3 regions of the Virgibacillus saliphilus genome follow, and region 3 is predicted to be linked to each of the others. Evidence: riboswitches for the same ligand, from Rfam matches in the RefSeq annotation. Region 3 holds a riboswitch; each other region holds the start of a gene.

Region 1 (12,407 bases), 590 kb from region 3:
AATCCGGTTAATCCAGTGCCGATGGCAAATAAGAAAATACTGTACGTAAAAATGCGGACCCGGCCAAATTTATCCGCTAAAATTCCAAAAATCACACCACCAGCAAGCATTCCCATATTTGTAATAGCTGAAATAAGCCCACCTACTGCTAAATCGATATTAAAATGCGCAACAATCATCGACATAGCAAATGAGATAAACATAATATCCATGCCTTCCAATGTTAACCCTGCTACAGACGCTACTACTGTTTTTCTCTGATAGTTCATACATTCCCCTCCGTTTTTCTGAAGTAAATTTGCGAACCTTGCTTTAAAAGGGAATGGGTTACTTTTTTACCATTCTCTATCAAGCCTCACCGGACTACGTTAATAAATAATAAACATGCTAACCAACATGCAGACATAACAAAGGCTCAGAGTGCCGGATGTGGTTACTTTCGAAATCAAATTATGCCCAAGCAAATCATTTTATAATTTCCTAGGCAATAAAAAAATACCCTTTGTCACAGGGGACATAAGGGCATCAGCATCCATTGATATATCAAAACAAACGTTTCCATGTTTCGTTTTAACCACCCTTTGCAGCCTCTCTGGACCGTATTAAAGGAAATATTTTATTAAAATAATAGTAGCATGATCGTTTCCATGTTTCAATGGAAAATACATAAACTAGCTTTATGTAGACTGTTTTTCCAAAAAGGTTGTAACCACTATAAAATCGTTATAATGAAACGCACACCAATCACCGTGTACCGACCTTCTTTACCGTCATTACAATTCCAACAATCAATTCAAGCATAGCTACTGCTAATACATAGAATCCGATTGATGGTAGTGATAAAAGACCCAATACAATGTGAAAGGCCGCGGCGATATATAAGCCGATCGATTTCTTTAAAAACACACTAAAAATCGCATAAAGCAACACAGCAATGATTAGTCCCACGCTTAGCCAAGGTGTCATTGGAATTCCCTCCTTCTAGCTAGTTTTATTTTAACATAAATACCCAGATGCGTTGTTCTATCATAAATGCAACAATTTACCTTATGCTTCTATATAACAATCTACATCCAACAAAATCCCCTGGATGTACCCAATCCACAGCCACGGCACAGTAATACATAAATATTATCCGCATGTTTACCTTGAAAATTGAAATTGCCACATATCACTAAAAAATGCAAACGAAAATAAATCTCATTTTCGTTTGCATTTTTTTACTCCAGGTGTGGATCAGACAACGACTCCCTCGCCCTATCTTTATCACCGATCCCACGGGAAATCCGTTCCAAACGTTTCAGCTAACCCCTTGGATTGCTTCCTTCGTTCCTTTCGCTGCTGTGCACGTTCAGGTGCCTGTTCGTGAAGCATCTTTTCCTGATTCGATTCCGGGTAAACAGCTGGAACAGGGGATGGCTTCCCTTCATCATCCACCGCAACAAATGTGGTAAACGCTGTTGTACATACTTTTCGGTCGCCTGTTACCAAATCTTCTGTAACAGCTTTAATAAACACTTCCATCGATGTGTTGTGGGTCCATGTTACAAATGCTTCCAAACAAATGGAGTCCCCTTCCTTCACAGGTGCAAGGAAATCAACAGAATCTGTCGAGGCTGTTACCACTGGCTTTCTGGCATGCCTCACAGCAGCTATTGCAGCCACATCATCTATATGTGCCATTAATGCACCACCGAACAGCGTCCCGTGCGCATTGGTATCCGGTGGCAACACATGCGATGTTTTTACTGCAAGTGACTTCCAACAAGGTTTTTCTTCCATGTCAAATCCCCCATCTATTCTATAAAGTTATATCACGTATTATAATACAGGTGAAATCAAGCGGGAAACAGATTCCTTGAAACGAATCCCTAATGAACGCTGCTGGTATAATTTTTTCGTGAGTTGCGTTGATAGCATAATATCACGGTTAAAAGCGTCATCCAATCGTTGTGTTAGATCCAGATCATATAAAAATGCGTTTACTTCAAAATTCAAGCGAAAACTTCGTACATCAATATTCGCTGTACCTACGGAAGATATTTTCCCGTCTACGACAATGGTCTTCGCATGCAAGAAGCCATTTTGATACATATAAACTTCAGCTCCCGCATTCAACAAATCGCCAACAGACGATAATGTTGCCCAGTAGACAAAAGGATGGTCCGGTTTATTCGGGATCATTACTTTCACATCTACCCCCGACATCGCCGCTATTCGAAGCACATCACGCAAGCTTTCATCCGGAATAAAATACGGTGTTTGTATATAAATATACTCCTTCGCTTCCATAATCATTTTGATGTAACCATTTTTAATTTGTTCCCAGTCTGAATCCGGGCCGCTTGATACAATTTGTACTCCAACGTCGCCGTAAGGGATGGAATCATAAAATCGATCTTCATACAAAATATCATTACGTGAAGCTTGGTTCCAGTCCAGGATAAATCTTGTTTGCATATTTTGAACTGCATGGCCATAGATGCGCAAATGCGTGTCACGCCAATAGCCAAATTTTTTCTTTTTTCCAAGGTATTCATCACCGATGTTAAACCCACCGATATAGCCAACTTTCCCGTCGATAATAGCTAGTTTACGATGGTTTCGGTAATTGATTTTAAAGTTTAATTTAGCAATTTTCGGTGGGAAAAATGCCCCTACAAGGACCCCTGCATTTTCCAAGCGTTTAATATATTTACGACTCAGGCTTCTTGATCCCATGTCATCGAATAGTACACGAACCTCTACACCTTCGTTTGCTTTCTTTATTAGCACATCTGCAACGCGGCGGCCCAGCTGATCGCTCCGAATTCGGTAATATAACAGATGAATATGATCCGTCGCCTTTTCCATATCCTCCATGAGCGCATCGAACTTTTCAGTACCGTCTGTATAAATATCAACTTTATTATCATGCGTGAAAATCGCATCATCGTTGCGCAGATGCAGCGAAACCAAATCCTCATGTTCCGCTATCCCTTCATGTTTAAAATAAAAATTTCTCTCTTCTAGTGCGCGCAATTGCGATTTTACCTCCGTCTGTACGCCCAGACGACTTTTGGTATCCCATGTAAAAATGCGTTTCTTGCTAATCGGCCTGCCAAAAATTAAATAAAGGACAAAACCTGCAATTGGGAAAAAAAGCAGCACCATCAACCATGCCCATGTGGAGCTGGCATCTTTTCTTTCCAGGAAGATAATAGAAAATCCTAATATGATATTAAAAATAATAATAAACCCTAATAATAATGTCCATATGACCATGTAGCAAATCTCCCACCTATTTGGAAAATGTGTTTACGTTTATCTATCTATAATATAGCATAAATTCAATATTACCAAAAAATCGGAAAAGAAAACACATTTTTATATTGGGGGCGAGAGGATGGAAGTTAAAGTACTATAAAACGGAATGCTGACTGCGTTTTATATCTTATTGACTTAATCTATATATTTCCTGTTGAAATTAGTTTAGTATAAATGAAGGAGGGCGCTATATGAAAAACAATATGGGAATTATATATACAGCATTGGCTTACGTACTTTGGGGATTCCTGCCCATCTATTGGAAATGGGTTGACGATGTCCCGGCCGGAGAGACATTGGCACATCGCGTTGTTTGGTCATTTATTTTCATGCTTGGCATTGTATTGATTTTACGAAAATGGACTCCTTTCATACAGGAATTGAACGTGATAATCAGAAACAGGAAAAGACTGCTTGGCATCACGCTTGCGTCTATTTTCATCAGTTTAAACTGGCTTACCTTTATATGGGCGGTCAATAGCGACCATGTTATTCAGGCAAGCTTGGGGTATTATATTAATCCACTTATCAGTATATTACTCGGGATCATCGTGCTGAAAGAGAAGGTTACGAAGAGACAGGCACTATCGTTTATTCTTGCTGGTATCGGTGTCACCTACCTAACATTTAGCTTCGGTGTGTTCCCATGGATTTCTATTATTCTAGCGCTGACTTTCGGATTCTATGGCTTATTGAAAAAGAAGGTGGATATTAGCGCCATGTTTGGTTTAACCATCGAAACAATGATCGTAACACCACTTGCCGCTCTTTATTTATTCGCCATTCCGGTGAATTCCTTTACCCTGGAAGATTTGGCTGCACCGGTGAATCTCCTATTAATTGGGGCAGGTATCGTTACCGCGATTCCATTACTTTTATTTGCAAGCGGAGCTAAGCTAATCCCACTTGCGATGGTCGGATTCCTGCAGTATATTGCGCCAACGATCATGCTAATTCTTGGTGTGTTTCTTTACGGAGAGCCCTTTACCAGTGGGCATGCTGTCGCATTCATATTCATTTGGTCTGCTTTGTTCATTTATATGGGGTCAGGGTATAAACGCAGGGATTCCCGGTTTAAGCGTGGAGTTCATGAAAAATAAGTTAGCTCTATGACCTAGTTACCAAAAGTAGCTTGATGAGCGCATAGGACGCCTCTGCGTGACCTATATCCCGAGGCAATAAAATAGTTATTTTCTAAAAACCGTTGACATTCCGTTCCATTTACCGTTATACTATTCTTTAATTTAGAAAAATGAATCTCTTATCAAGAGCGGCGGAGGGATAGGCCCTGTGATGCCCGGCAACCTGAAGGCTAGTAAACTACCTTTTACGGTGCTAAATCCTACAGATCAAGATTGGTCTGGAAGATAAGAGGAGGATCGTTTACATATACGCCCTCTTCTTAGGAAGGGGGTGATTTATTTATTCCCCCCTCTTCCTCCAGATACGTTAGAAGTGCAAACCAAAAGTAAACATTCAAGGAGGAATTTTCATGTCAAACTTTCCATTTCACAACCCGGAAACCATATTACTTCATGGAGGTCAGGAACCCGACCCTGCAACGGGATCAAGAGCTATGCCCATTCACCAAACAACGTCCTACGTTTTTCGTGATACCGAGCATGCCCAGAATGTATTCGGATTAGCAGAACCGGGAAATATCTATACCCGTATTACAAATCCGACTGTCGATGCTTTCGAACAACGCATGGCTTCACTTGAGGATGGAAGTGGAGCTGTTGCCACCTCATCCGGTATGGCAGCAATTACATTTTCTATTCTTAATCTCGCCGGCTCAGGTGATGAAATTGTTGCTGACAGTAACTTGTACGGTGGGACGTACAATCTTTTTGCACATACACTACCGCGTTACGGAATTGATGTGAAATTTGTTGATGGAACGGATCCTGAAGCGATTAGAAGTGCTATTACAACAAAAACAAAGGCCGTGTTTGCTGAAATTATTACAAATCCAAGTCTAAACATATTTGATGTAGAAACCGTTGGTGCGATTGCGCATGAAAACAACATTCCATTGATCATTGACAATACATTTGCCACTCCATACGGCACAAAACCGCTCACATGGGGAGCAGATATTGTTGTTCATTCTGCGACAAAATGGATCGGCGGCCATGGTACAACAATTGGCGGAGTTGTCATAGATGGCGGCCGCTTCGATTGGGGCAATGGTCACTTTCCAGGATTTACTGAACCGGACGAGAGTTACAATGGCCTCCGTTACGTAGATCTTGGTCCAGCAGCCTACGTGACAAAATTACGTGTGCAACTACTCCGAGATATTGGTGCTTCTCTGAGTCCACAGAGTGCCTTTTTATTTTTACAGGGACTGGAGACATTACATCTGCGCGTCGAGCGTCATAATAAAAATGCTGAAGAAGTCGCTGCTTATTTGCAAAAACACCCAGCTGTAGAATGGGTTAATTTCCCTGGCCTTGAAGATCATCCATCCCATCAGCTTGCGAAAAAATATCTCGCTAATGGATTCGGCTCGATTATCACGTTCGGCATCAAAGGCGGTCGGGATGCTGGTAGGAAACTAATCGATAATGTTACACTCTGGTCCCATGTTGCCAATGTGGGTGATGCAAAATCGCTGATTATTCATCCAGCATCAACCACACATCAACAATTAAGTGCTCAGGATCTGGAAAAAAGCGGAACAACAGAAGAACTAGTTCGCTTATCGATTGGCATTGAAAACCCGAAGGATATTTTAGTTGATCTCGATCAGGCCATTGCCAAAGCGGTTGATCAGCGTCCGCTTTTCGAGACTACAGAAGACGATGCTATTACGTGGCTACTGTCTTCGCCATTTGATCGAAAAGATGGAGCCATTCGGAAAAAGGTAATTGCAGCTGTTACTAGCGCTGACAATACACTTGATAAAGACGAAAAGCAATTGGCAGCACTAGGATTTAGCATTATCCCTATCAATGAAGAGGCGAAACTGGAAGACATTGCTGATGAAGTAGACGCTGTATGGGTGAACAATCAACAGCTACCGCAATCAACCATTGAACAATTAATTAATAAACAAGGTAAAATATTGTGGGTAGAAGAACCGGATAAGCATGATCAAACAGTAGAAAATGCACGTGCGGCAGGTATTACGGTCATTACGGGCAAAAATCCATATGAGGAAGCACTTCGCCTGAGGGATAATCATAGAATAGCGGATCCATGGAAAGTATAGAAGAATGGAAGTGTATGCGGGATGCGTTTTTTCTTCCGGGATTGACTCTTTCGCTACTGGCTGAGATTCAAAGCCCCGGACGATCCCTCATCTCCCGGAAGCACCGATAAATTATGTTTACCCTCTCTTCATAAAGGAAATAACCATGATAAGAGGCTGGGACAAAACAAAAGTGTTTAATAAAAAAGACGAACGTTATCAAACTTAGCGTAGGAAATATGCGGAGACTCCAGCGGGAGGAAAGGCATAGGTGAGACACCGTAGTGCGATAGCACAAGGGGGCTCACCAGCCGCCCTAAGGTGCGCGAAGTATATTTTTAGAAGCGATGTATGTTCGGAATTTATTTGTTAAAAACACTTTTGTCCCAGCCTCTTTTTAGTATGATAACATCGAAACAAACCTATATTAAAAATACTTTCGAATTTATTTATGACATGAGACAATATATCCTATATCTTACGTATAATATAACAACCGGGTGTGGTATGCATGAAGAAGAAAAATTTTATGATTGCAATTATCGTTTTTATTGTTGGGGCAGGCATTTTTGCTTTAATAAATCAACCTACTGCAACGTTTAATAATAAAACAATTTCTCAACATGATGATACAGGGACGAAAACAAAAGAAAACGAGGAAAACGAAGATGTTGGCGAAGAGTCGCAAGATGAAACAGAAGAAGATGAACCATCAACCGAACAGAGGCAACTCTCCACTGTAGCTATCGAGGCTTTTCAGGAAGCGGTCGATTTCTTTACCAATCAAAACACCCATATCGTTGCGGTTGGTGACTCCCTAACACAAGGTGTCGGAAGCAGTAATGGAGGAGGTTATGTAGGCATATTAGACTCTGCCCTTAATGCTGAGGGACAAATTGTTTCCTTTGATAATTTTGGGATACGTGGAAACCGATCGGATCAGCTGTTGGAGCGCCTGGATAATCCTGAAGTTTCCACCGCACTAGAAGATGCTGATATTGTTTTAATAACGATCGGAGCAAATGATATCATGAAAGTAGTGAGAGAAAATTTCACGAACTTAAAGATCGAGGAGTTTAGGCAAGAACGGATCGATTATGAAGAAAGGCTACAGCAAATATTTACCAAACTTAAACATATAAATCCGAACACAGACATTTATTTATTAGGGTTTTATAATCCCTTCGAACAATACTTTCAGGATATTGAAGAACTTGATATGATTGTAGAGTCTTGGAATAAAACAGGAAATGATATCGCACAAGAAGATGCGTCTATCACGTTCATTCCTACCGTCGATTTATTCGATGATCCGGATGCAAATTTATTCGCAGAGGATAATTTCCATCCAAATGATAGAGGCTATCAACGAATGGCAAGAAGAGTTTTGGATTATTTAACTAACGAAGAAGGATGAGCGCGATGCCCCAACGAAAAGAAGACCATCAGTCAAAAACAATAAAATGGAAAGCCTTATTTTTTGGTTTATTAAGCGTAAATATCCTCTTTTTTCTGGTCATTGTTGCACTCATTTTTTGGCCGGTTTCTGAGAACATATTTCCCTCCAATGATGAGCAGGAAAGTAGAGAGAGCTCTGAATTTACAGTTCGAACCACTAAAGATAATTTGAACGAATTGGTCAATGCTTATATTGATCAGGCTTTATCAAACACAGGACACGAGTATCGTATCTCCCTGGAGGAGGATATCCATCTAATTGGCGAGTTACCGGTATTCTCCAGCACCGTACCACTTTCCGTCCATCTAGAGCCAATCGTACAGGAAAACGGGGATCTCGTTTTAGAACAGCGATCCATCTCGCTTGGACTATTGGATTTACCAAATCAAAAAATTATGGAATACATGGAACGTTACTTATCGATGCCTGAATGGGTTACGATCAATCCAAAAGATGAGGAGATTTACGTTGGCGTTACAGAAATGGATTTACAGAGTAATTTCGAGGTTAGTGTAGAACATATTGATCTGGAAGCAAATAATCTCGCATTTAATATTCGAATTCCATACCGGACATTAGGCATCGAACATATAGAACCATAATGAAATGAGCTAAAACCATCATCTCCGGGGTTTAGCTCATTTCATTGTAAACTATACCTCCTGTTACCCAAAAGAGAACCACTACAGCTCGTGTGTGGTTCTTCTCACCTGATGACAAATTGTTTCACTTTTGCAGATAATAATAAAATGAATGATTGCTTTTGTAATGCCTGCTCTCCTTGAGTCAGCTTTCTCTCTGTATCTACAAAATAATGGCTAAGTTTCCCTTGATAAATTAGTTGCATCCCCTCGTGTGCTCGAATATCAGCAGGCGTCGTAAAGCAAGCAGGATTCGGTAGCTGAAAATGCTCCAAATCCCGTAGCACGGTCGCTACAAACTGGGAACAAAACAAGGCATTTCTGCGGCTAATTTTAATTTGGAATAAGACACCAAGGAGTCCAATGAAATTAAATTTATACGCTTCTTTTTCAGCTTCGATTTCTTTAATATGATGATTAATGATGGCACAGTCGCTCTCTGAAACCGTATAGCTATAAATAGCGCAATTAGCATTTCTCATGAAGTCACTTTGAGGGTCCTCCTGTATAAAACCCCCAACAAACGGGTTCCTTGGTCGTTTCCGGCCAAAACTGTATACTTCCTTTAATTCCGGGTCAAAGCTTATCGATACATGGTTTAATGATTGATTTGTACAGAAATTAATCATCCTAGATAAACAGGTTCCCGTATCCGTAAAAAGAAAGTAGATCGTTTTTTCTTCCATCAAATCACCCCTCATCGACTTTTCATTTATAGTATGTCAGGTTTTCGATAGTCACTTACTTCATGCGCGGGTGTACTACTTGTGTGATGATAACTTATTGTTGCATATTTCCACGTAAAAATACACCCCCACTTTTACTTTTATTCATAAAATAGTCCACTTGTCACGTGCTGGCGGCCGTACTGTGGGTGCTTCTCTCCCGTTTTGGACTGGGGCTTTCCCGTTTCGTAGTCGCTGTCTCCCGTTCTGAATTGACTTTCTCCCGGTTTGAAAGGTCTCTCTCCCGTTTTGGACTAATCGCCTCCCGTTTCAGTGCATCGCTCTCCCAGCTCTAATTTCAACCGTCAAACATTGACTAAATCATTGAAATACCGTAAGCTTACTATGTGTACTATTTTTTATTGGAGGAATATCATAATCGATGATTAATGTTTCGAATGTAAGTTTACAATATGGTGACAAGAAGTTATTTGAAGATGTTAATTTAAAATTCACCCCTGGTAACTGTTATGGATTAATTGGGGCAAATGGTGCCGGTAAATCCACATTTCTTAAAGTATTATCAGGTGAGATAGAACCGCAATCCGGTGGTATCTCCTTATCTCCCGGAGAACGAATTGCCGTGTTAAAACAGGACCACTTCGCCTATGAAGATACGCAGGTGCTGGAAGTTGTTTTAATGGGGCATGAAAAATTATATGACGTGAAACAAGAAAAAGACGCGATTTATATGAAGCCCGACTTTTCCGAAGAAGATGGTATGCGTGCTGCTGAACTAGAAGGCGAATTTGCTGAAATGAATGGTTGGGAGGCGGAATCCGATGCTGCTGTTCTACTAAAGGGACTTGGCATTGATGAATCCCTCCATATGAAACAAATGAGCGAATTATCGGAGGATCAAAAAGTAAAAATATTGCTCGCTCAAGCTCTTTTCGGCAATCCTGACATTTTACTACTGGATGAGCCAACAAACGGACTTGATATCCATGCGATTCAATGGTTGGAAGAATTTCTGATCAACTTTGAAAATACGGTAATTGTTGTGTCCCATGATAGACACTTTTTAAATAAAGTATGCACCCATATCGCCGATGTTGACTATGGAAAAATTCAAATTTATATCGGAAACTATGACTTCTGGTATGAATCCAGCCAACTTGCAAACAGGATGGCCCAGGAAGCAAATAAGAAAAAAGAAGAAAAAATCAAAGAGCTGCAAACCTTTATTGCCAGATTCAGTGCCAATGCATCGAAATCCAAGCAGGCAACATCACGGAAGAAATTACTGGACAACATCACACTGGATGATATTAAACCATCATCCCGTAAATATCCGTATATCGCCTTTACACCGGATCGTGAAATCGGTAATGACCTGCTACGTGTTGATGGATTAACAAAAACCATTAACGGGGAAAAAGTACTTGATAATGTGAGTTTTACCATGAACAAGGATGATAAAATCGCCTTGGTCGGAAAGAATGATATTGCCAAAACGACGCTATTCAAAATTATCATGGGAGAAATGGAACCAGACGCAGGCACATATAAATGGGGTGTAACGACATCGCAATCCTATTTTCCAAAAGATAACACCGCATTTTTTGAAAACGATCTGCCATTAGTCGAGTGGCTTCGCCAATATTCCCCAGAAGATCAGACGGAGACATTCCTGCGCGGTTTCCTAGGAAGAATGTTGTTTTCCGGCGAAGAAGCATTGAAAAAGGCAAATGTGCTCTCCGGTGGTGAAAAGGTTCGTTGCATGTTATCCAAAATGATGCTATCCGGGGCGAATGTGCTCATCTTGGACGAACCGACCAATCACTTGGATCTGGAATCCATTCAATCCTTGAATAATGGCTTAATCCGATTTAAAGGTTCGATCCTATTTACGTCCCATGACCATCAATTCGTTCAAAGTATCGCAAACCGTCTTATCGAAATTACACCTAACGGCATTATCGATAAGGAAATGAGCTATGATGAGTATGTGCAAGATCACCAACTACAAGAAAAGATTGAACAAATGTATGCTAGTTAAGAAATGAGAGCGTGCTCCTGGTGGGAGGACGCTCTTTTTGACATGGATAAGTTGGAGCTTAGGCTTAGCATTCATGGCTGATTACAAGGAATGAAGGATGCCCTTGGCTACGATTACACTAGTAACTAACCCTATAGGATTTCTCATTTTAACTTTTTCTTACAATAAAGGAACCCATTTTGTAAAAGGTTAATCAAAATGGATTCCTTTGGAGGCTTCGCTAATAAAAATACATTGTGCTTATGTTTTCGTCATCAATCCTGCAAAAATGTTAAAAGTGCCTCATTAAATTCTTTGGGATGCGTTGCATTTAAACCATGTGAACCGCCTTTTATTAAGGCTAATTTACTTCCCGGAATCGTTTCATGCGTCCGCTGTCCGCTGGCTTCAAATGGTACAATTCCATCTGAGTCGCCATGAATAACAAGCGCAGGTATCGTACATTTAGCTAGATCTTCTCTAAAATCTGTCTTACCAAAAGCAGAAATACAATCCAACGTTCCTTTAGGCGAAGCCCACTCTGCGATAGCTCTATTGTATAATCGGAACGGTTCACTTACGAAGTCAGTTTGATCCCCACCAGCGAAAAAGGTTTTTGTAAACCCATCAAGAAATGCAAGGCGATCCTGCTTCACCCCGTTTTCAAATTCCTCAATTGTTGCATCATCCATCGGACCATCAGGGTTATCCTCTGACTGATATAAATAAGGTGGGACAGCGCCGGCAAATACAGCCTTCGTCACTCTACTTGTTCCATAGGTAGCGATATAACGTGCCACTTCACCACCACCCATGGAAAAACCAACAAGCGTTACATCTTGAAGATCTAATTGTTCCAATAACTGATGTAAATCCGCAGCCAACGTATCATACTCGTATCCATGCCATGGTTGAGAAGAGTTCCCAAATCCTCGGCGATCATACGTAATGACTCTGTATCCTGCTTCTACGAGCGCTGGAACTTGATATTCCCAGGAGCGACTACTTAATGGCCAACCGTGAATGAATACAACTGGTTTCCCGGTGCCATGGTCCTCATAATAAAGTTCGATTGCTGCTTGATTTTCTTTTCCTACAG
Region 2 (6,653 bases), 3.1 Mb from region 3:
CTGCCGGAGCGATAATGACCAAAGAATTGATTAGTATCCCAGCCTCCGCAACTGTAGAAGCTGTGTTAGACAAGTTAAGGAATGAGGCCCCGGATGCCGAAATTATTTATTATTTATATGTGGTTGATGCTCAGAAGGAACTTGTCGGTGTCGTTTCCCTCCGCGATTTAATTATAGCTAAACCGGATACCACCATCGAAAACGCAATGAGTACAAACGTTGTATCCGTCTCTGAAGATATGGACCAGGAAGAAGTCGGGATGGTCATCAAAAAATATGACTTGTTAGCCGTCCCTGTTGTCTCCCATCAGAATCAGCTGCTGGGTATTGTCACCGTTGACGATGTGTTGGATATTCTGGAAGAAGAGGCAACGGAAGACTTTGGCGAGATTTCCGCAACAAAAGGAGCAACAGATGTTAGTATAAGCCCTTTTAAAGCTGCTAAAAAGCGTGCACCATGGATTATCGTACTGATGCTTTTGAGTTTAATTACAGGTGGGGTCATCGATCGATTCGAAGAGACACTCGAATCCGTTGTGCTGCTTGCCGCCTTCATCCCCATGATCATGGGTTCCGGGGGAAATGTGGGCACTCAGTCACTGGCTGTTTCTGTGCGTGGACTTGCACTTGGGACCGTGGAAAAAAGTAATCTCTGGCGAATGATACGAAGAGAGTTCAGTACAGGGGCACTCCTGGGGCTCATTTGTATGGTGATCATCGCTGCCATTATCCTTGTTATTTATGGAAATGGCATGTTAGGAGTCATTGTGGGCATATCCACCCTTTGTACCCTGAGCGTGTCAGCCGTTGTGGGATCGGTTATTCCATTAATCATCAACAAACTGAATTTTGATCCTGCCATTGCTTCAGGGCCATTTATTACAACCTTGAACGATATTATTGGATTGATGATTTACTTTTCCATTGCAACGCAGCTAATGGAGTTTCTATAAGCTAATCCCATGCGCTTATCATGACTTGATGGCTATGAGTTCTGTCCCTGCTACATGAATACATTGTAGCAGGGACAGTCCCTTGATAAGCATTTATCCTTCTGATCGTTCCGCAAACTCCTGCTGAATTTCATCAAACACTTCTTGATTGGTAAGGAGTTCTAATATTGTTAATGCAGATGCTTTTGCTCCTGTAATTAAGGCATGATCACCCTTTTCGGAGCGAGCTGCTTCCCGGAATTCGACCGTATGCCCAATTAAATCACTTGGACCTATTTTAATATGGGGATGAATCGTCGGAACAACTTGACTTATATTGCCTGCATCCGTTGAGCCTAATGCCGCTCTTTCTTTTGTACTTACCCGTTCTCCTAAATGCTCAGCGACGCCTTTAAATACGTGATCAAAGCGTTTATTTACAATGAAATTATCCACTTCATTTTGAAAAGCGCTCACCTTCACTGTTGCGCCGGTTGCAAGTCCTGCACCCTCTGCAATAGCTTTTACCTTCGTGGTGATGTCATTCAACACCGTCCTTGAGGGAGCACGTATGAAAAATCTGGCATTTGCATATTCAGGTACAATATTCGGCGCATCCCCACCATCGGTAATAATACCATGGATGCGTACATCGGATGGTATGTGCTGACGCAAGGCATTGATCCCATTAAACAGCTGCAGTACGCCATCTAATGCATTGATTCCTTCTTCCGGATGTGCAGAAGCATGTGCCGGTTTTCCAAAAAACTCAAAATCCAGTGGATCAACCGCTAAACTTGGACCTGTTAGATTCGTTTCTGCTCCCGGGTGAAGCATAATGGCTGCATCAATCCCTTCCACTAAACCTGCCTTCACAAAACTTCCCTTCGCACTTCCATTTGGCCCGCCTTCTTCAGCCGGAGTCCCGAGCACGACAAGCTCTCCGCCGATTTCATCAATGACCTTACTTAAAGCAACAGCAGCAGCTACACTTGTTGTACCAATTATATTATGACCACATGCATGACCAATTTCAGGAAGTGCATCATATTCGGCGAGGAATCCAATCGAGCGTCCGTCTTTCTTGCCTTTCTTTTTGGCCAAAAATGCCGTTTCATGCCCGGCAACTCCCTTCTCTACATGGAAGCCTTCTTCTTCTAAAATACGGATTAAGCGCCCTGAGGCAAAATATTCCTCATTGCCAATTTCAGGATTATCATGAATCTCATGGCTTGTTTGAATGTAACGTTCCTTATTTTCCTCGATATTTTCCAAAATGCTTTTTTTCACTGTCTCTAACGTATCTGTCACTACTGTCATACTTATCACCTCATCTATTTTTTTAATAACCAATTTCACTTAATGGTACAGTTGTCGGGATGGAATTCCCGTCACGCTCTTCGATAATAAATTCTGCCACATCATCCGATTGATATATTTCTGCTAATCTGTTTAAAACTTCATCGTCTTTGTCTTCGACTTGGGTCGCGATGATATTAATATAAGGTGTCGCTGTTTCATCTTCATGGAAAATCGAATCATCTAAGGGGCTAAAGCCGCCATCTACTGCGATGCCATTATTAATAATGGATGCATCCACATCCGGTAGGACACGGGGTGTCTGCCCAGCTTCAAGTAATTCAAAATCCAAATCTTTAGGATTTCCGACAATTTTATCAAGGGAACCATTGCCGTCAAAGCCTTCTTCAAGCTCAATCAATCCTGCATCTTCAAGCAGTTGCAAACCACGTCCCATATTGGTTGCTTCTTTACCAAGTGCAATGGTTCCACCTTCTGGAATGTCTTCTACCGCATCATGTTTTTCTGAATATAACCCCATTGGAGCGATAACCGTTGTTGCGATCGGTGTGAGATCCAAATCATGTTCATCAATAAAGGCATCAAAGTAAGAAATTGTTTGGAACGCATTCGCGTCAATCTCTCCTTCAGCCAGTGCTAGGTTCGGCTGCACATAATCAGAAAAGCGGACAATTTCAACCTCAATTCCTTCCTCTTCCGCCTTTTCAGCAACATAATCCCAAATTGTCGTATCGGACCCGCTAATTCCAATTTTCACGGTTGTTGCTGCTTCACTATCCGAACAGGCACCAAGAGCAATAGCTAAAAAACTAATGAAAAATAGGAAGCCAAATCTTTTCATGTTGTTTTCCTCCTTCTATCTTCTTCTAATTTTTTTCGATAATATATTTCCGGCTGACTGTAACCCTTGGACCATAATGACAAGAATACCAACGGTGATTAACATGACAATTGTGTCAAAGCGCTGATACCCAAATGTAATTGCTAGATCGCCAAGCCCCCCACCGCCGACGGCCCCAGCCATTGCAGAAGCACCAACCAAACCGATCGTTGCAATGGTTAGACCGAGCATAAGCGAGCTTAATGCTTCAGGAATAAGAAAGCGAGTAATGATTTGTACAGGCGTAGCACCCATCGACTGGGCAGCATCCATCACACCCGGATCAACTTCAAGCAAGGAACTTTCTATTAATCTTGCAATATAAGGCCCTGAAAAAAGTATCATTGGCACAATTGCAGCCGCAGTTCCAATCGACGTTCCAACAACTAAGCGGGTGAATGGAATGATTGCAACCATTAAAATAATAAACGGGATGGATCGGAAAATATTTACGATAGCGTTTAAAATGGTAAAAACTATTTTATTCTCCCATAAATGCCCTTTTCGTGTTACAACAAGTAAAATTCCTAACGGCAATCCTATGATAGCGGCAAATAGTAAAGAGACAATTACCATGATAGTTGTTTCCCATAATGCGCCTGAAATTTGCTGCCAATCAACTAACATCTGCTAACACTTCCTTTATCGTTACTTTTTTCTGATGAACATGCATGATGACACGATTAATCTCCTTTTCGTCCCCTTCAAATTTCACAATCAAATTGCCAAATGGTGTCCCTTGTAATTCGGTAATACTTCCAAATAATACATTCACTTCGACATTAAAATGTTTCGCTATTTGGGAAAGCAGTGGTGCTCCTGTTGACTCACCGGTAAATACAATGCGATAAATTTGATGATCCCCGTCTTGCCTTTGAAGCAGTTGGTGCACCGATTCAGGTATCTCATCATGCATAACGGAACGGACAAAATTATGGGCAACCTCTGTTTTAGGCTGGGAAAACACATCGAATACAGAGCCTGACTCAACTACTTTTCCATTATCCAGCACCGCTACTTTATCGCAAATTTCACGAATAACCGCCATCTCATGCGTAATAATTAATATCGTAATATTATACTCCTGATTGACGCGCTTCAATAGCTTCAAAATTGAATTGGTTGTTTCCGGATCCAGAGCTGACGTCGCCTCATCACATAACAGAACTTCAGGCTGTGTAGCGAGTGATCGTGCAATGCCTACACGCTGTTTCTGTCCGCCGGATAACTGATCTGGATAGTTATCCGCCTTATCACGTAATCCAACGAACTCCAACAGTTCATAAACCCTTTTGTTTATTTCTTCTTTTGGTGTTTTGGTAAGTAACAAAGGCATTGCTACATTTGTAAAAATCGTTTTCGAATTCAATAAATTGAAGTGCTGGAAAATCATTCCAATATTACGTTTGGCTTCCCTTAAATCCTTCGTTGAAAGGCTTAATAGATCTTGATGATTCACAATAACCTTCCCCGATGTCGGACGCTCAAGTAGATTGGCACACCGAATTAATGAACTCTTCCCAGCACCACTGAAGCCGATCACACCATATATTTCGCCTTTTTCAATATGCAGATTAACATCATCTAAGGCCTTCACTTCTTGAGACGTACCCTGATAAACCTTTGTCATATGTTCAAATGTAATCAAGCTCTCTCCCCCTCGAAAATAAAAATACCCCTTCTTATAAAGATAAGAAGAGGTAACGCGTGTATTCATCCTCTTCTTATCTTTCAAGCTCATCGCTTGCTGGAGTTGGCACGTTACTTTTATAAAAAAAGTTCGTTGCCGAGATTTCACAGGGCCAGTCCCTCCATCTCTCTTGATAAGAAGTAATAATTATTAAATTTGTATTGCTATATACAATACTATCGTTATTTTAATTTGTCAATTGTTTTTTTTAGAAATTATTTTCTTGTAAGGGGAGTGTCTTCGATACATCAACGTATTAACGTAGGAAAAAATAGGCCCCCCTATACTGAAACCCGAAGTTCAGACATGAATGCCGAACATAAAACGCTGAATGCCGATGAATAAGCCACGATTGCCGAAACCGACGCTCGGAATACCGAACCAATTGCGCTGAATGCCGAAGCACCATGTCCGCTACAGTTTTTGTGTCTACAAACTAGGCTGGGAACTGTCCTTACTACTTTATCGCATTAATATTCCGAGGGACAGACCTCTCTTACTTTATAACATCCTTCCCACCCATATAAGATCGCAACACTTCAGGAACGATTACTGATCCGTCTTCCTGCTGGTAATTTTCTAAAATAGCTGCGACTGTGCGACCGATGGCGAGTCCGGATCCATTAAGCGTATGAACGAATTCCGGCTTTCCCTTTTCATCTCGCCGAAAACGGATGCCTGCACGTCTTGCTTGGAAAGCTTCAAAATTGGAGCATGAAGAAATTTCGCGATACGTATCCTGACTAGGGATCCATACTTCAATATCGTACTTTTTCGCTGCGGTAAAACCTAAATCACCTGTGCACATACTCATCACACGGTATGGTAGATTCAACAACTGTAATACATTTTCCGCATTCCCAGTTAACGTCTCTAGCGTTTCATAAGAGTCTTCCGGTTTTGTAAAATGTACAAGCTCAACCTTGTTAAACTGATGCTGACGGATTAATCCACGTGTATCGCGGCCGGCAGACCCCGCTTCTGAACGGAAATTAGTACTGAATGCGACATATTTTTTTGGTAGAGACGCTGAGGGTAAAATTTCCCCACGATGATAATTCGTTACAGGAACTTCCGCTGTCGGAACTAAAAAGTAATCCCAATCTGAAATATGAAACGCATCTTCTTCAAATTTAGGCAACTGTCCGGTACCTGTCAAACTTGCACGGTTTACCATATATGGCGGTAACATTTCCGCATAACCATGTTCATCTGCATGTAAATCCATCATGAAATTCAAAAGTGCACGCTCCAGTCTCGCACCAAGTCCCTTATAAAAGACAAACCTACTTCCTGTGACTTTTCCAGCTGCTTCAAAATCCAATATATCTAGATTTGTTGCAATATCCCAATGAGCCTGGGTCTCAAAGGAAAACTCCGGAAAATCCCCCCATGTACGCACCTCTATATTATCGTCCTCATCTTCTCCAATTGGTACACTTTCATGTGGGATATTAGGGATGGAGAGCATGATCGAATCTAATTGTCCTTCCACTTCCTTCAGCTCTTTATCAAGCGTAGAAATTTGCTCGCCAACCTCTCGCATTTCCTTGATAGCTGGTTCTGCATCCTTTTTTTCTTTTTTTAAGGCTGAAATCTGTTTGGACGTTTCGTTACGTCTCGCTTTTCGTTTCTCTACCTCAGCAATTAAATCGCGGCGTTGCCCGTCAAGTTCCCCAAACCTATCCAATGCAGATAAATCCTCACCACGCTTAGAAAGCTTCTCCTTGACATCATCAAAATTATTCCGTAAAAATTTCATATCTAACATGTTCATTACCTCCTTCATATTCGCTGTAAAGGATCTGTACCCCATGCGTTGATGTTGGGA
Region 3 (12,407 bases):
TGTCGTGGACAAAATAGCTGAAATAATGCCTACAACCATCAAGACTACTAGAATAGTAGGGAAAACTTCCATAATATAGGCTGGTACTGCACTATCCGGAGATGACAGATTAGGAACCATGATACGCGCGGCCATACCGGCAAATACAGAAAACGTGGATAGGACAAATAACGTAATTCCAGAAGATAGCGTAAATTTACGTAAATCTTCTTTTTTCTTTACTGTCAGCACTTTATTCATTAGATGAGGAAGCAAAGCAAAACTAAATAACAACCATTGGATGCTCAAAATAGCAAAGGCGCTATGAAATGGTCCATCCTGTGAAGTTAAAGCCAACATACTTCTGTCGATTGTACCCATTTGCGTTTGCAAGTTAGCTAAAACATTCCATCCCCCTCCGATGGACCAAATCAGCGAAATAAACAACAAAACGGAAATGACCGACATGATCGTTCCCTGTATTCCATCTGTGATCAGCTGAGCAAAGGCACCTCCCAAACTAACGTAAACGATAGTTATTGTTACCCCTATAAGTACACCCCAAGTGTATGGAATCCCTATGATTGTTTCAAACATTGTTGCTAAACCAACATTTTGAGCAACAATGTAATAAATGTTGAATAAAATGAGTAAAGCAACAACTACCTGTAATGCTTTACTTTGATATCGAATCCCCAGCCACTGCGGCAAGGTGAGGCTTCCCTCCTTCTTTTGCCCCTGCTCCCAGAAGGTTTTGGTAAAAAGAAGCAACCCTATCCAGGAAACACCAAAGCATCCCAGTGAATACCAAAGTACTGGTGCACCATAAGTATAGGCCCATCCAGGAACACCTATAAATAGGTTTGCACTTGCATAGCTTGCCCCAAAACTGATTCCAACAATCCAAGGACTTACTTTTCCTTTCGCGATGGCAAAACCTTTCATCGACTTACTATGAACGGCACCTCGTTTTCCCAGCCAAGTCGTTAACAGAAAATATCCCAACAACGCTCCCAATATCAGCCATATTAATATATTATTATCACCGCCCAGCATCAACTTCTCCCACCTTTTTGTTTCGGGTAAATTTTATTCCATATTGAAAGTCCCACGATCCAACATATTACGACGGCAATCCAATAAATTGTAAACATCATATCCTCCATTTTCCTTAATTAGTTGAATCTTACTTGGTCCATTATTCTGACTGAACTATGCCAACGCTTTTCGCAGGATGATTATCCGGCAGATGGAAATTACCCTTTCCAAACATATTTTCTCTTAGGGTCTTTCCTTCATATTCCTCCCGATAGATACCACGTTCCTGTAATTCAGGAACTACATAATCAACAAACTCACGATAAGTATCCGGTGAATAAGCTTGAGCAATCGTAAACCCATCCACATCTCCTTCTTTCGACCACTTCTCCATTTGATCCGCAATTTGCTCAGGTGTTCCAATAAATTTAACGGTACCATTTCCGAGCCCATGATTTTTAACAGCTTCTCGTAGAGTCCACTTTTTATTCGGGTCTTTCGTATATAGATCTAAATTTCCCTGAACCGCTTCTGTCTCGATATCTTCAATGTACTGATCCGGATCATATCTGGAAAAATCAATTCCAGTATGACCAGACAGAAGAGAAGCTGTACCCTCAAAGCTGACATGATTGGTCAAATCTTCATATTTTCGATAAGCCTCTTCTTCCGTAGATCCGATAATTGGAAGAATCAACTGAGAAACAAGTACATCCTCATGTCTCCTACCCTGCTCCACTGTCCGCTTTCGTATATCGGCAACATAAGCTTTTAAAGCTTCCAATGAATGATTTTTGGTAAACACCGCTTCGGCATGTTTGGCAGCAAAGTCTCTCCCCTTTGGAGAAGCCCCTGCTTGAAAAAGAACCGGAGTGCGCTGAGGTGACGGTTCTACTAAATGAGGACCCGGCACATTGAAAAATTCACCTTCATGATCGATCAACTGTACTTTATCCGGATCTGCATAGGTATCATTTTCTTTATCATGAACAACTGCATCATTGTCCCAGCTGTGCTCCCATAACTTATAAACAACATTCAAAAATTCGTCCGCACGGTCGTAGCGAAGTTCCTTGGGCAGACGAGTCTTTAGTCCAAGGTTAACTGCTTCGCTTTCCAGATACGATGTCACCACATTCCACGCAATTCTGCCTTCAGTTAAATGATCAAGCGTTGATAACTGTCGCGCTAGTGAATAAGGTTGTGCATAGGTCGCAGAGATCGTAGGCGCAAAACCCAGATTTTTCGTGACAGCAGCCATCGCCGAAATTGGGATTAACGGGTCATGCGCTGGCAGTTGGACTGCATGCCGAGCAGCCGCACCATGGCTGTTTCCATAAACACTGTATGTGCCAAGTACATCGGCAATAAATAACGCATCAAATTTTCCACGTTCCAAAATCTGGGCTGTTTCTGTCCAATAAGCTAACCTGTTATGGCTTGTTCCCTGATCCAACTCATGTTTCCATAATCCCATGGAATGCGGAGAAGGTGAATTTTGGATGAATCCATTCAAATGTATTTGTTTTGTCATAAAGCAAACTACTCCTTTTTTCATAGATTTTAATGACCCCTTACCTGTGTATGGTCTGTTTTAAATATTAAATCTGCTCACCTCCTAAAATGAATACTACTTTTCTCATTGAATTACTTGGCTTAAAAGATACGTGTATCACATTAGAAATACCAGCTAGCACAATTTCAAATAAAAAACCTCTACCGATGAGGAAGAGGTTAAAATTTATTTACACACGTCTCATCTTTCAAGCGAAATGCTTGCTGGAATTAGCACCGTGCTACGATTACGTAACGGTTGCTGCGGGATCACAGGACCAGTTCCTCCCCCGACTCTTGATAAGGAATTATTCAATTTTTAAGATTTCTACACATCATAACGGATACAGAAAAAACTGTCAAGTACGAAATTAATAAAAAATGAGGATGGGACAAAAGTATTTTTAACAAATAAATTCCGAACATACATCACTTCGGAAATATACTTCGCGCACCTTGGGGCGGCTGGTGATCCCCCTTGTGCGCTTCGTATTGCAAGTGGCTTCGAGGGGCAGCACTCCTCGCAAAAAAGATTGCTATCGCACTTCGGCGTCTCACCTATGCCTTTTCTCCCGCTGGAGTCTCCGCATATTTCCTACGCTAAGTTTGATAATGTTCGTCTTTTTAATGAAACACGTTTGTTTTGTCCCAACCTCCTCTCTATTATTCAGCAACCACTGTAACTTCAGTAGATGCAAGAATGCTATAACCATCATTTTCAAACATATAAATACGGTACTCTCCCGGTTCAAGCACATCTGTATTTCCCCAGCTACCATCCAAGAACAGTGAACCTTGACGTTCTCCTCCTAGATACTGCCACTGTAAGGAGTTTGTATCGTCAGGTGACTCGTCGATTGGGTAAATTCCCACCCAATCATATGGAAAACCAGTAGCATCTTCCCATTCTACTTTAATTGGTTCACCGTATTTTTGCTTAGGTTCCACATTTAAGCTTGCTGATTCACTTGATTCCAATACTTTAAAGGAAGTTGTTGCTCTTTCTTCATCTCCAGCAGCCAGAAATACAGCTTCATATTCTCCAGCAGGAAGTGGCCATTCACTGGAGACGACAGATTCCTCGTCAAAAAAGATTGTACCTTCGTTTTTGACCTCCCCGGGTTCTTGACTATTGGAACCGGTATAGGCCCAGAGCATAGGATCTTCCTCTCGATCGCTTCCTTTCGGATAGATAGCGACTTGATCTTTCTCGGAAGGCTGATCGTCTACATAAAAATTCACTTCAATGGTTTCTCCGATCTCATACTCCATTTGTGAGGTAGCTACTTCCTCTTCTGGCGCAGACACTAAAGTGGAAGTAAACGTTGAGACGACAGAGCGATGATCAGAGGGCCAATTATCCAATTCAATATCAGAATATGGTCCGACCTCACCCACCACTTCACTATTCGTTGTAATAGAAGATCCAGTCGCATAAACAAAGTCAATCCGATCATGAACCTCATCCTCGTTTACATTCCCAGGGGGATATCCCGGTGTCCACGTATAACTCGGAAATTCTAAAGGGCTTTCATGAATTTCACGATAAGAATCCCGAAAACCAAGCGTCTCTAATTGTTTCGAAACAGGCCATTCAACTACCGTATTGAAATTTTCTTCCTTTGTCTCCTCGGTCCAATCATGATGGGAAGGGACATTGAAATCGCCTGTTAGAAATACCGGCACACCCTCGTTTTGCAATGCTGTTAATGAGTCAAAACGGGACCGCATTTCCATCATATGGTGTCGTTCATTACCAATCACCTGATCAACTGTGAATCCATCTCTTATGTCATAAGGGCCATATGGATCATGCAATAAATGAACATTGCTTACCGCTACCACTTCATCCGGTTCAACTTCAACATAAACATAATCAGGGTGACCAACATCAATAATCGGATAACGACTAATGATTTCTTGATTGTAGTCCGCGTAATAACCAAGTTCATCCGCTAATTGATCCAAAAGTCCTCCCTCTTCTTGAACGCCAACAATATCGGCATCTGCCTCTTCGATAGCATGGACAGTTTCATCTATACCGCCAGTCCAAATGTTAAATGACATCACACGTAAGTCATGCTGATCTACTTTTTCCCACACATCCCATTCTCCGGAACTTTCTGGATTTTCACCTTGTGTCCACCACTTGGCTTCATAAATAGCACCTTCATGTTGAACCCGATCTCCAACTTCATATGTGTCTTTTTCTGCCCAAACGGACAGGCTTTCTTTCCCATCATTGGAGCATTCGGGGGCCAATGTCCATACATCCCATTCTCCGGAATCACTCGGTTTCTCACCTTGGGTCCACCATTTGGCTTCATATATCTCCCCATCAAATGAAACGTGGTCCCCTTCTGTATAAATGCTTTCTTCCAACCACTTATCAACATCACAATTTGTTTCTTCCGCATTGGCAACTTGATTCAATGGCACAATCATGAAAAGAGCTGCCAAAATTACTTGTATAAATCCTTTCACGTTTAAATTCCTCCTGTATATTTTTTACGTCCTGGGTGCACCTCTCTTTCGTTTAAAAATTTTTAATCATATTAAACATATCATATATTCAATATAATTAATATATAAGGTTGAGAATATTTTCTTTTTCTAAAAAAGAAGGCGGAAAGGGAGCATACCCAATCCGCCAACAAAAAGAATTAGATCAACACTAAAAACCATGGCTGAAATTAAATGAATAAATATGCGATCGAAACTAAATACAAATACTGGAAGAAAACGCGAAAACCCCTTTTCTGCTTGCCAATCAGCAAATCTTCTGTAAAGGAGGGGAGGACAAGCGTAGTGCACTTCCGTAACGGGCGCGATATCAACAGTTAATCTATTTTGTCAACCATAAATGTGATGAAGAGTTCCTTTGGTTCCCTCTTTACCTTTTTCCTGTTCCTGCTATTTTCATTGTCTGCTGGATATAAGCAGCAGATTCATGCAACATTTTTATTTCCGCTTCATCTAATTCAATTTCCAATTGCTGTTCCACTCCGTTCTCACCTATGATGCATGGCATGCTTAGTGCAATATCGCCATCATACCCATATTGTCCGTTCAATGTCGTACACACAGGATAAACGCTGCGTTCATTTAGCAAAACGGCTTTTGCGAGTGTAATGGCTGCTTGAGCAACCCCTGCATTGGTCCACCCTTTGCCATTTAGGACATCATACGCGCCGTTAACAACTTTTTGACTAAATACGTTTCGATCAAGGGGTTCTTTCCCTTGGAAATGGGCGTCCAATTCTTTTTCGCCAAACCCATGGATATTCAGACGGCTAAAAACCGGAAATGCAGTCAACCCGTGCTCTCCCATCATATATCCCGTAACACTATTGGGGGCAATGTTATAATTTGATCCTATTACATAACGCAAACGTGCAGAATCGAGCATCGTTCCTGTACCAAAAACACGACCTTCCGGGTAATTAAATTCATTTTCAGCAATATACACCATTGTAACTAGTGGGTTCGTGATGACAATAATAATGGCTTCCGTTGTATGTTGAGTGATGCCTGCCATGATTTCACGGATGTTCTTTCCGTTTTCTTCTGCAAGCATAGCCCGATCCGGTTTTTTATTTTCTTCGGTTGTGATGATGCTCGGACCTGCGGCAATAATAATCACATTAGCATCCTTGACATCTTCATAATCACCAGCATAAACATCAATGTTTGTCATGGAGGGAAGGGCGGTGGCATGGGATTGGTCCAACGCCTCTCCAAATGCAATATCTTTATTTTGATCAATTACCACGATTTCTGAAAACAACCCGATTTTCATCGCATCGGCAAGTACATAAGAGCCTACATGCCCAATGCCAACTACTGCAAGTTTATGTTTCATTCTTACTTCCTCCTTCTTTTTAACTAAAAAGTCAAGTCACTATTTAAGCCGTTAGCGCAAAGAAGGACAGTCCTCGCCTAAAATTCCCACTCACACCACAAACCGTGTCCGACTTGACCCTTCTTTTGTCTTACTCACCTCTAATACTGCCGGAAAAATGGTTTTTAGCTCTTGCACATGGGAAATAACCCCAATCATCCTACCTGATTGTTGCAGGTCAACCAATGCATCGATTGCCTTATTCAATGATTCCTCATCCAGTGTACCAAAACCTTCATCAATAAACATGGTTTCAATTGAAATATTCCCTTGAAAACTTTGGATCACATCCGACATGCCGAGTGCTAAACATAGAGAAGCATTAAATTTTTCCCCGCCTGATAATGTTTTGACGTCCCTCGTTTGCCCCGTATATGCATCATAGACATCAAGTGTTAACCCACTCTGTCTTCCGTGAGATTCCTGACGGTCACTTCGACTTAAGAAGAATTGGCCATTGGACAGGCGCCTCAGGCGTTGATTAGCAGCATCAATAATCTGCTCTAAATATTCGATTTGCAAATACCTCTCAAATGAAACTTTCCGATCGTTTTGTCCTCTGATAACGTCATATAAATCCGTAATGACACCTAAGCGTTTTTCTGTCTCTCGAGCTTGCGCATTTGCATCCATAATGCTTGCCTTCAAGGCGTCCGCTTCCCGGTGATACTCTTTGGACTGATTCCATTTTTTAAACGCTGCTTCATAGGCTTGTTTTAATGCATTCAATTGTTCCTGCAAGCCTTGTAAATCCACATAATGTTTATCTTTTAGTGCCGCTTTTAATTCCGTTACCTGTTCCTGTAATGTAGATCGATTTTGGTTAAAAAGCTCGATATCATCCTTCAACTGTTGCCAATCTTCCTCCCGCATCTTCGCTTGTTGGTACACTTGTTCGCCGTCAAAAGACGCATCGATTAACATATGGGTGAATTGTTGATCTGCTTTTTGTCGTTTCGCTTTTGTTTCTTCTACTTGTCTGCTTACATGCACTAGATTGCTTGCGACTTTGGTCTGTTCCTCTTTCGCTTGCTGAAGTTTGGTTTGAGCATCTTCCCAAGCTTTTTCCATTTGCGTTTTTCGCTCTTGCGCTTCTTTTATCTTTTGTTCTAATACAGTTAACACCCTTACTTCCTCTGGAATGTTCTGCATTCTTTCCTGATAAACAGCCTGTTCTTTTTCATAAGTTGTTTTCGCTTGTTGGTACACGTTCTCAGCCTGTTTTTCTTTTGCTTCTAGTTGCTCGTAAACTTCACGTGCCTGTTCATAGTCTTCCTTGTATGTAGCAAGCTTTTCTCTTATAGTTTGGAGCTCATCTACTTCTACTTTGAGCCGTTTTCCTTCTTCAACGATCTTGTCTTTCGTTGTTGAGGCCGCATCAAGCGAAACAGAATAGGAAGCGACTTCACGTTCTTTCTCCTTTACTCGTGCTGTAGTGGAATTTAAATCAGCTGCTGCTGTTCGGTAAAGCTCATCTTTTTCATCTAAAACCTGCTTTGCTGCTTCAAGTTGTTCTTTTGTTGTGACTGCTGCCTCACTTGTCGCTTTTCTGGGATGCTCGTGACTTCCGCAAACAGGACAAGCCTCCCCATCGTGCAAGTGGCTTGCTAGAACATGAGCCTGATCTTGAAGCCACGCTTTCTCCAATGTTGTATAGGTATCCTTTTGTTTTTCAAAAGCTTCCTTCCTGCGAGTTGCCTCCTTCTTCTGCTTGGCTTGCTTATCGCTTAATTCCAGAAAATCAATCAGCACTTTTGCTTGCTCGCGCATATCCATTAATTTTTGCTGCTTATCCGGCAATTGGTTAACTTGTCGATCCATTGCTTTGATCCGTTCATTATCGTTTTGCGTTTTAGCCTTTGTATTTTTGATATCTGTTTGTAGCTTTTGCAGTTCATACGCAGCATTTTTCGCTTTGTTCTTCAGCTCTTGTACCTGTTGTTTTTTCACATCTATTTCTTTGACGATTGGTAAAAGTTCCTCCAAGCGATCGATGCGTCTGCGGTTTTCTTCCCTTTCCGTCTGCTTCGCTTCTTCCTGTTGGTAAATAATTTGGACCTTTTCAACTCGTGCGTCAGCTGCCTTCTTTGCATTTTCGGTTTCATGTAACATCTTCTTCTTTTCTTTTTCTTCTGCATGTCGTTCGTTCATTTGTTTTTCATATGGCACTATGTTGCTTGCACGTGTTGCAGCTTCAAGCTGTTTTTCCTTCTGGACGTATAAAGATGTCTGGTTACGTAATTCTTTCAACTGGTTCTCTTTTTGGCTTAGTTCTTCAAATCGTTCGTTTAGTGCTTGCGCCTGGTGGTATTCGGTCTGCTTTTGATCATGAGCTTTATATGCTTCTTCGTACTTTTTCTGATCCGTGTTCATTTGTTCAGCATAAAAACGAAGTTCCCCATCCAATCCATTCATTATCTGATTTTCATTATAGTACGACTCAGCTAACACCTGGAAAAGAAGCGATTCTTCCCGCATTGGAAGGTTCGCGCGAATATGTTCGATATAATTATCCCGCGTTTGTTTCGCTTGATGAAACTCCTCTTCGACATGGTTTTTCTTTGTTCGCAATCGCTCACTGATTTGCTTGTATGGTTCTGTTTTAAAAAGCCTGCGCAAAATTTCTTCCTTGTTTTCCGTTTGGGAAGTTAATAGTTTTCGAAATTCCCCTTGTGGCAACATGACAATTTGCTTAAATTGATCTTGGGTTAGCCCCATTAACGCTTCTATTTTTTTATCAATCTCGGAAACAATTTGGCGATCCACACAAGGTAACTCGCGTCCTTCCACTATTTCAAAAAACGCATATTGTTCTCCGGTTTTTGACTTATTCCCTTTTTTTATATGTCCCAACTGCCGAAACACGCGATAGGTATGTTCCTTTAATTCAAATACAAGTTCCACCGACGTATGTGTATCATCATCTGCAAAATCACTTCGAAGCATCATGCTATTTTCCCGATCTTGCCCACTAGCTGACCCATACAAAGCAAAGCAAATCCCATCAAAAATCGTTGTCTTCCCAGCACCCGTATTCCCGGCAATTACAAATAACCGATTCCCCTCCAGATCATTAAAATCAATGACTTCTGTATGTTTATAAGGTCCAAATGCCGTCAATGTTAATTTAAGTGGTTTCAATGCACTTTTTCTCCTTCCGCTTCTACTGGTGGGTAATTGGTAACTTTTGCTCGATCCGCTTTTTCTGTTTCATGATTTTCTCTGACAAGATCATCCAGCACTTCTTTGAAGATGACGCTAGTTTCTTCCGTTGCTTCTTGCCCTTTCACTTCTTTGTAAAAGGACTGAAAAAGCTCCATATCGCTCATTTTCGTACGTTCGACGGATGTTTCGCTTCCATAAGCTGCCCTAGAGAGAGAAAAATTTTTGCGTTCCACGTGCATCGCATTCGGATAAACCGATCTTATTTTTTCCATCGGTGAAAGAACCGGCACCTCATCTGTTAGACGAACAAACACATAATCCTCACTCACCGGATGTGTGAGAATTTCCTCTAAGGAAGCCTCAACCGTTCGCATATCTCTAATCGGAGTCAGATGACGTTTTTGTGTCGTAACATTTCCGTGTTCATCCATCTCCACAACATGAAATCCTTTTTGATGATGGGCTTCCGATATGGAATATTTTAAAATGGACCCGGCATAGCGAATCGTCTCATTAGACACAAAATGTGCCTGATGTAAATGGCCAAGCGCCGTATAATGAAAGGCAGAAAAATGGCGCGCATCCACATATTCCGACCCACCAATGGCGAGCGGCCGTTCCGATTCACTTGTGTTCGCCTCTTCTTCTCCATATGGCGTAACAAAGGCATGTCCGACAAGCACATGACGCGCTTCCGGATCCATTTTTTCTGTAATATGTTCCACTATTTTTTCCGTTGCATCATTATGGGTGCGGATTTTCTCATCTTCATAAACATTTCTGATAGTGCTAGGATCACAATAAGGAAGGAGGTGAAAATGAACTTCCCCATGTGTATCGTTTAAACGAATGGGCTGTAAACTCTTCGTAAAATTCCCCACAATATGGAAGCCATTGTTTTGCATGATACTACTGCCGAAATTCAACCTGCTCGGACTGTCATGATTGCCCGCAACAGCAAGAATCGGAGTTTTCAATTTCAACACAATCGTCTCTAACACCTCATCCAGAAGTTGCACAGCCTCAGTGGGCGGCACTGCCCTGTCGTATAAATCCCCAGCGACAATAACAGCATCCGGCTTTTCCTCTTTTATCGCCTGTATAAATTGACGAAGTATGTAATCCTGATCTTCCGTCATATATACTCCCTGAACAAGCTTCCCCAAATGCCAATCCGCCGTATGAAACAATTTCACAACACTCTCCCCTTTCAACGTAATCTAGTAGCAAGCGCCATACAATTACACTTTCATCCATTGTACCACGCCGCATCAACTAATTTGCATAAAATGATATGAAACTACCAATCGACAAAATACGGGTGGTACCTGGCACTGTTCGCTTTTTCCGCAACAAAATTACTTATTCCTTCCACATTTATCCCAAATTCCTCCCTATGTATCTTATTAGGATAAAGGTGTAAGCTAAGAAATGAGTGCTAACAATGACAAAAAGAAAGACGGTGAATACATTGGAATTGTTAAGTATCAACGGGCTATGTCAGATTGTTGGCGTTTCAGAACATACGGCAGCAAATTGGATCGAAAATTTTAATACCCATATCCCGCAAACAACAGAGCTGGGCGTTACGTATTATCACCCGGAAGCGATTGAGACATTAAAATTCATTAAAGCATGTAAAAATAAAAACTATCAGACGGAGCAAATAAAGGAAATGTTAGCAAATAAAATTTCTCCTATCACAATGGAACGAACCATAGAAGATGTGCAAGAGTCATTAGATCAAGGAAATTACAAAGAAAATATTTTAACAGTGATGCAAACAATTGGAAAAACAGTTTCCAATGTCGCTGATCAGGAAAAATCAATAAAGTCCTTAGAAGAACAACACAATGAACAAAACAAGCGAATCAAGGACATGGAAAAACAAGCAAAAGAAATAAATAACTTAAAACAAGAAATCAAAGCTTTAAAGCAAGAACAAACACCAGCAAAAGAATACGAAATAAAAAAGGAATCATTCGCGAAGCTTTTTGAACAACAAAAGGAGGATCACGATTGTTTCAACCAGATAAGAAAAAAGCTGCACCAGGAGACTTAGTGGAATTTAAGAAAGATGATTTACTTCTAACGGGAATAACGCTGCCATCTAAATGTAAAAATAGTATTATCATTGAAATCTCTTCAGAAAATGATTTGGAAACCATTAATTACCGTTACCCTAACACGGTAGTTGCTCACAATAAATATAGGGTTATAGATAAAAGAACAAAATAAAAGAACAAATTAACAAAACCTTGAGAGGGGATAGCCTCTCAAGGTTTTTGTCAGCTTGAAGATGTTTGCATCAATTTTGATAGGTCATACCTTCCTTTTTTATTGCCTAGGAAATTATAAAATGATTTGCTTGGGCATAACGTATTATTGATTAATGGCTACGTCCAGCTACAAGCGCCAAAAACGAGGAGATAACACGAGAGCTCCCTACGATAAAGAAGACTTGGCGACTGACAAGCCGACAGGCGCAGGCAGAGCCATAGTCGCACTTATGCCTGTGGCGAAAGTCATCATCGGTTCACTTGACAAAGGAAGGCCGACTAAGAACGGCCTTGCCGGCCAACTCACGGCTCCCCTGATGCAGGGGCATGATTCCTTTTCGCTTTCCAAGCATAAGATTCACGTAGACTTTCGCCATTCATTGGCGACAAGTCACGTTCATCTAATCTCAGTTGCAACGCGGGGGTCTCTACGTTTTTAACCAGGCGCTTTTCGCTTTTGTTCTTAAAAGCGGACATAAAAGTCACTGCCA

What was found. Region 3 has a riboswitch for S-adenosylmethionine ahead of KFZ56_RS15065 (LLM class flavin-dependent oxidoreductase). Riboswitches for the same ligand answer to the same signal wherever they lie in the genome.
Region 1: it holds a riboswitch for S-adenosylmethionine, as region 3 does, so the genes downstream of both, KFZ56_RS17700 (PLP-dependent aspartate aminotransferase family protein) here and KFZ56_RS15065 (LLM class flavin-dependent oxidoreductase) in region 3, are expected to answer to the same signal.
Region 2: it holds a riboswitch for S-adenosylmethionine, as region 3 does, so the genes downstream of both, KFZ56_RS00080 (methionine ABC transporter ATP-binding protein) here and KFZ56_RS15065 (LLM class flavin-dependent oxidoreductase) in region 3, are expected to answer to the same signal.

The regions. Positions count from the first base shown of each region.
Region 1 is NZ_JAGYHC010000001.1:3,716,875-3,729,281, forward strand. It holds gene KFZ56_RS17675 (MFS transporter) at 1-269, opposite strand, end outside; gene KFZ56_RS17680 (hypothetical protein) at 745-966, opposite strand; gene KFZ56_RS17685 (acyl-CoA thioesterase) at 1,267-1,782, opposite strand; gene cls (cardiolipin synthase) at 1,822-3,264, opposite strand; gene rarD (EamA family transporter RarD) at 3,498-4,406, shown strand; SAM riboswitch class I at 4,565-4,680, shown strand; gene KFZ56_RS17700 (PLP-dependent aspartate aminotransferase family protein) at 4,799-6,523, shown strand; gene KFZ56_RS17705 (SGNH/GDSL hydrolase family protein) at 7,014-7,919, shown strand; gene KFZ56_RS17710 (YpmS family protein) at 7,925-8,563, shown strand; gene KFZ56_RS17715 (hypothetical protein) at 8,668-9,288, opposite strand; gene KFZ56_RS17720 (ABC-F family ATP-binding cassette domain-containing protein) at 9,710-11,329, shown strand; gene KFZ56_RS17725 (alpha/beta fold hydrolase) at 11,584-12,407, opposite strand, start outside.
Region 2 is NZ_JAGYHC010000001.1:17,651-24,303, reverse strand. It holds gene mgtE (magnesium transporter) at 1-953, shown strand, start outside; gene KFZ56_RS00095 (M20 family metallopeptidase) at 1,047-2,252, opposite strand; gene KFZ56_RS00090 (MetQ/NlpA family ABC transporter substrate-binding protein) at 2,275-3,093, opposite strand; gene KFZ56_RS00085 (methionine ABC transporter permease) at 3,109-3,759, opposite strand; gene KFZ56_RS00080 (methionine ABC transporter ATP-binding protein) at 3,749-4,780, opposite strand; SAM riboswitch class I at 4,854-4,962, opposite strand; gene serS (serine--tRNA ligase) at 5,319-6,593, opposite strand.
Region 3 is NZ_JAGYHC010000001.1:3,123,868-3,136,274, forward strand. It holds gene KFZ56_RS15060 (sodium:solute symporter family protein) at 1-1,035, opposite strand, end outside; gene KFZ56_RS15065 (LLM class flavin-dependent oxidoreductase) at 1,178-2,551, opposite strand; SAM riboswitch class I at 2,771-2,878, opposite strand; gene KFZ56_RS15070 (carbohydrate-binding protein) at 3,235-5,055, opposite strand; gene KFZ56_RS15075 (lactate/malate family dehydrogenase) at 5,465-6,433, opposite strand; gene KFZ56_RS15080 (AAA family ATPase) at 6,524-9,613, opposite strand; gene KFZ56_RS15085 (exonuclease SbcCD subunit D) at 9,610-10,833, opposite strand; gene KFZ56_RS15090 (helix-turn-helix domain-containing protein) at 11,082-11,699, shown strand; gene KFZ56_RS15095 (DUF2187 family protein) at 11,657-11,875, shown strand; gene KFZ56_RS15100 (VanZ family protein) at 12,399-12,407, opposite strand, start outside.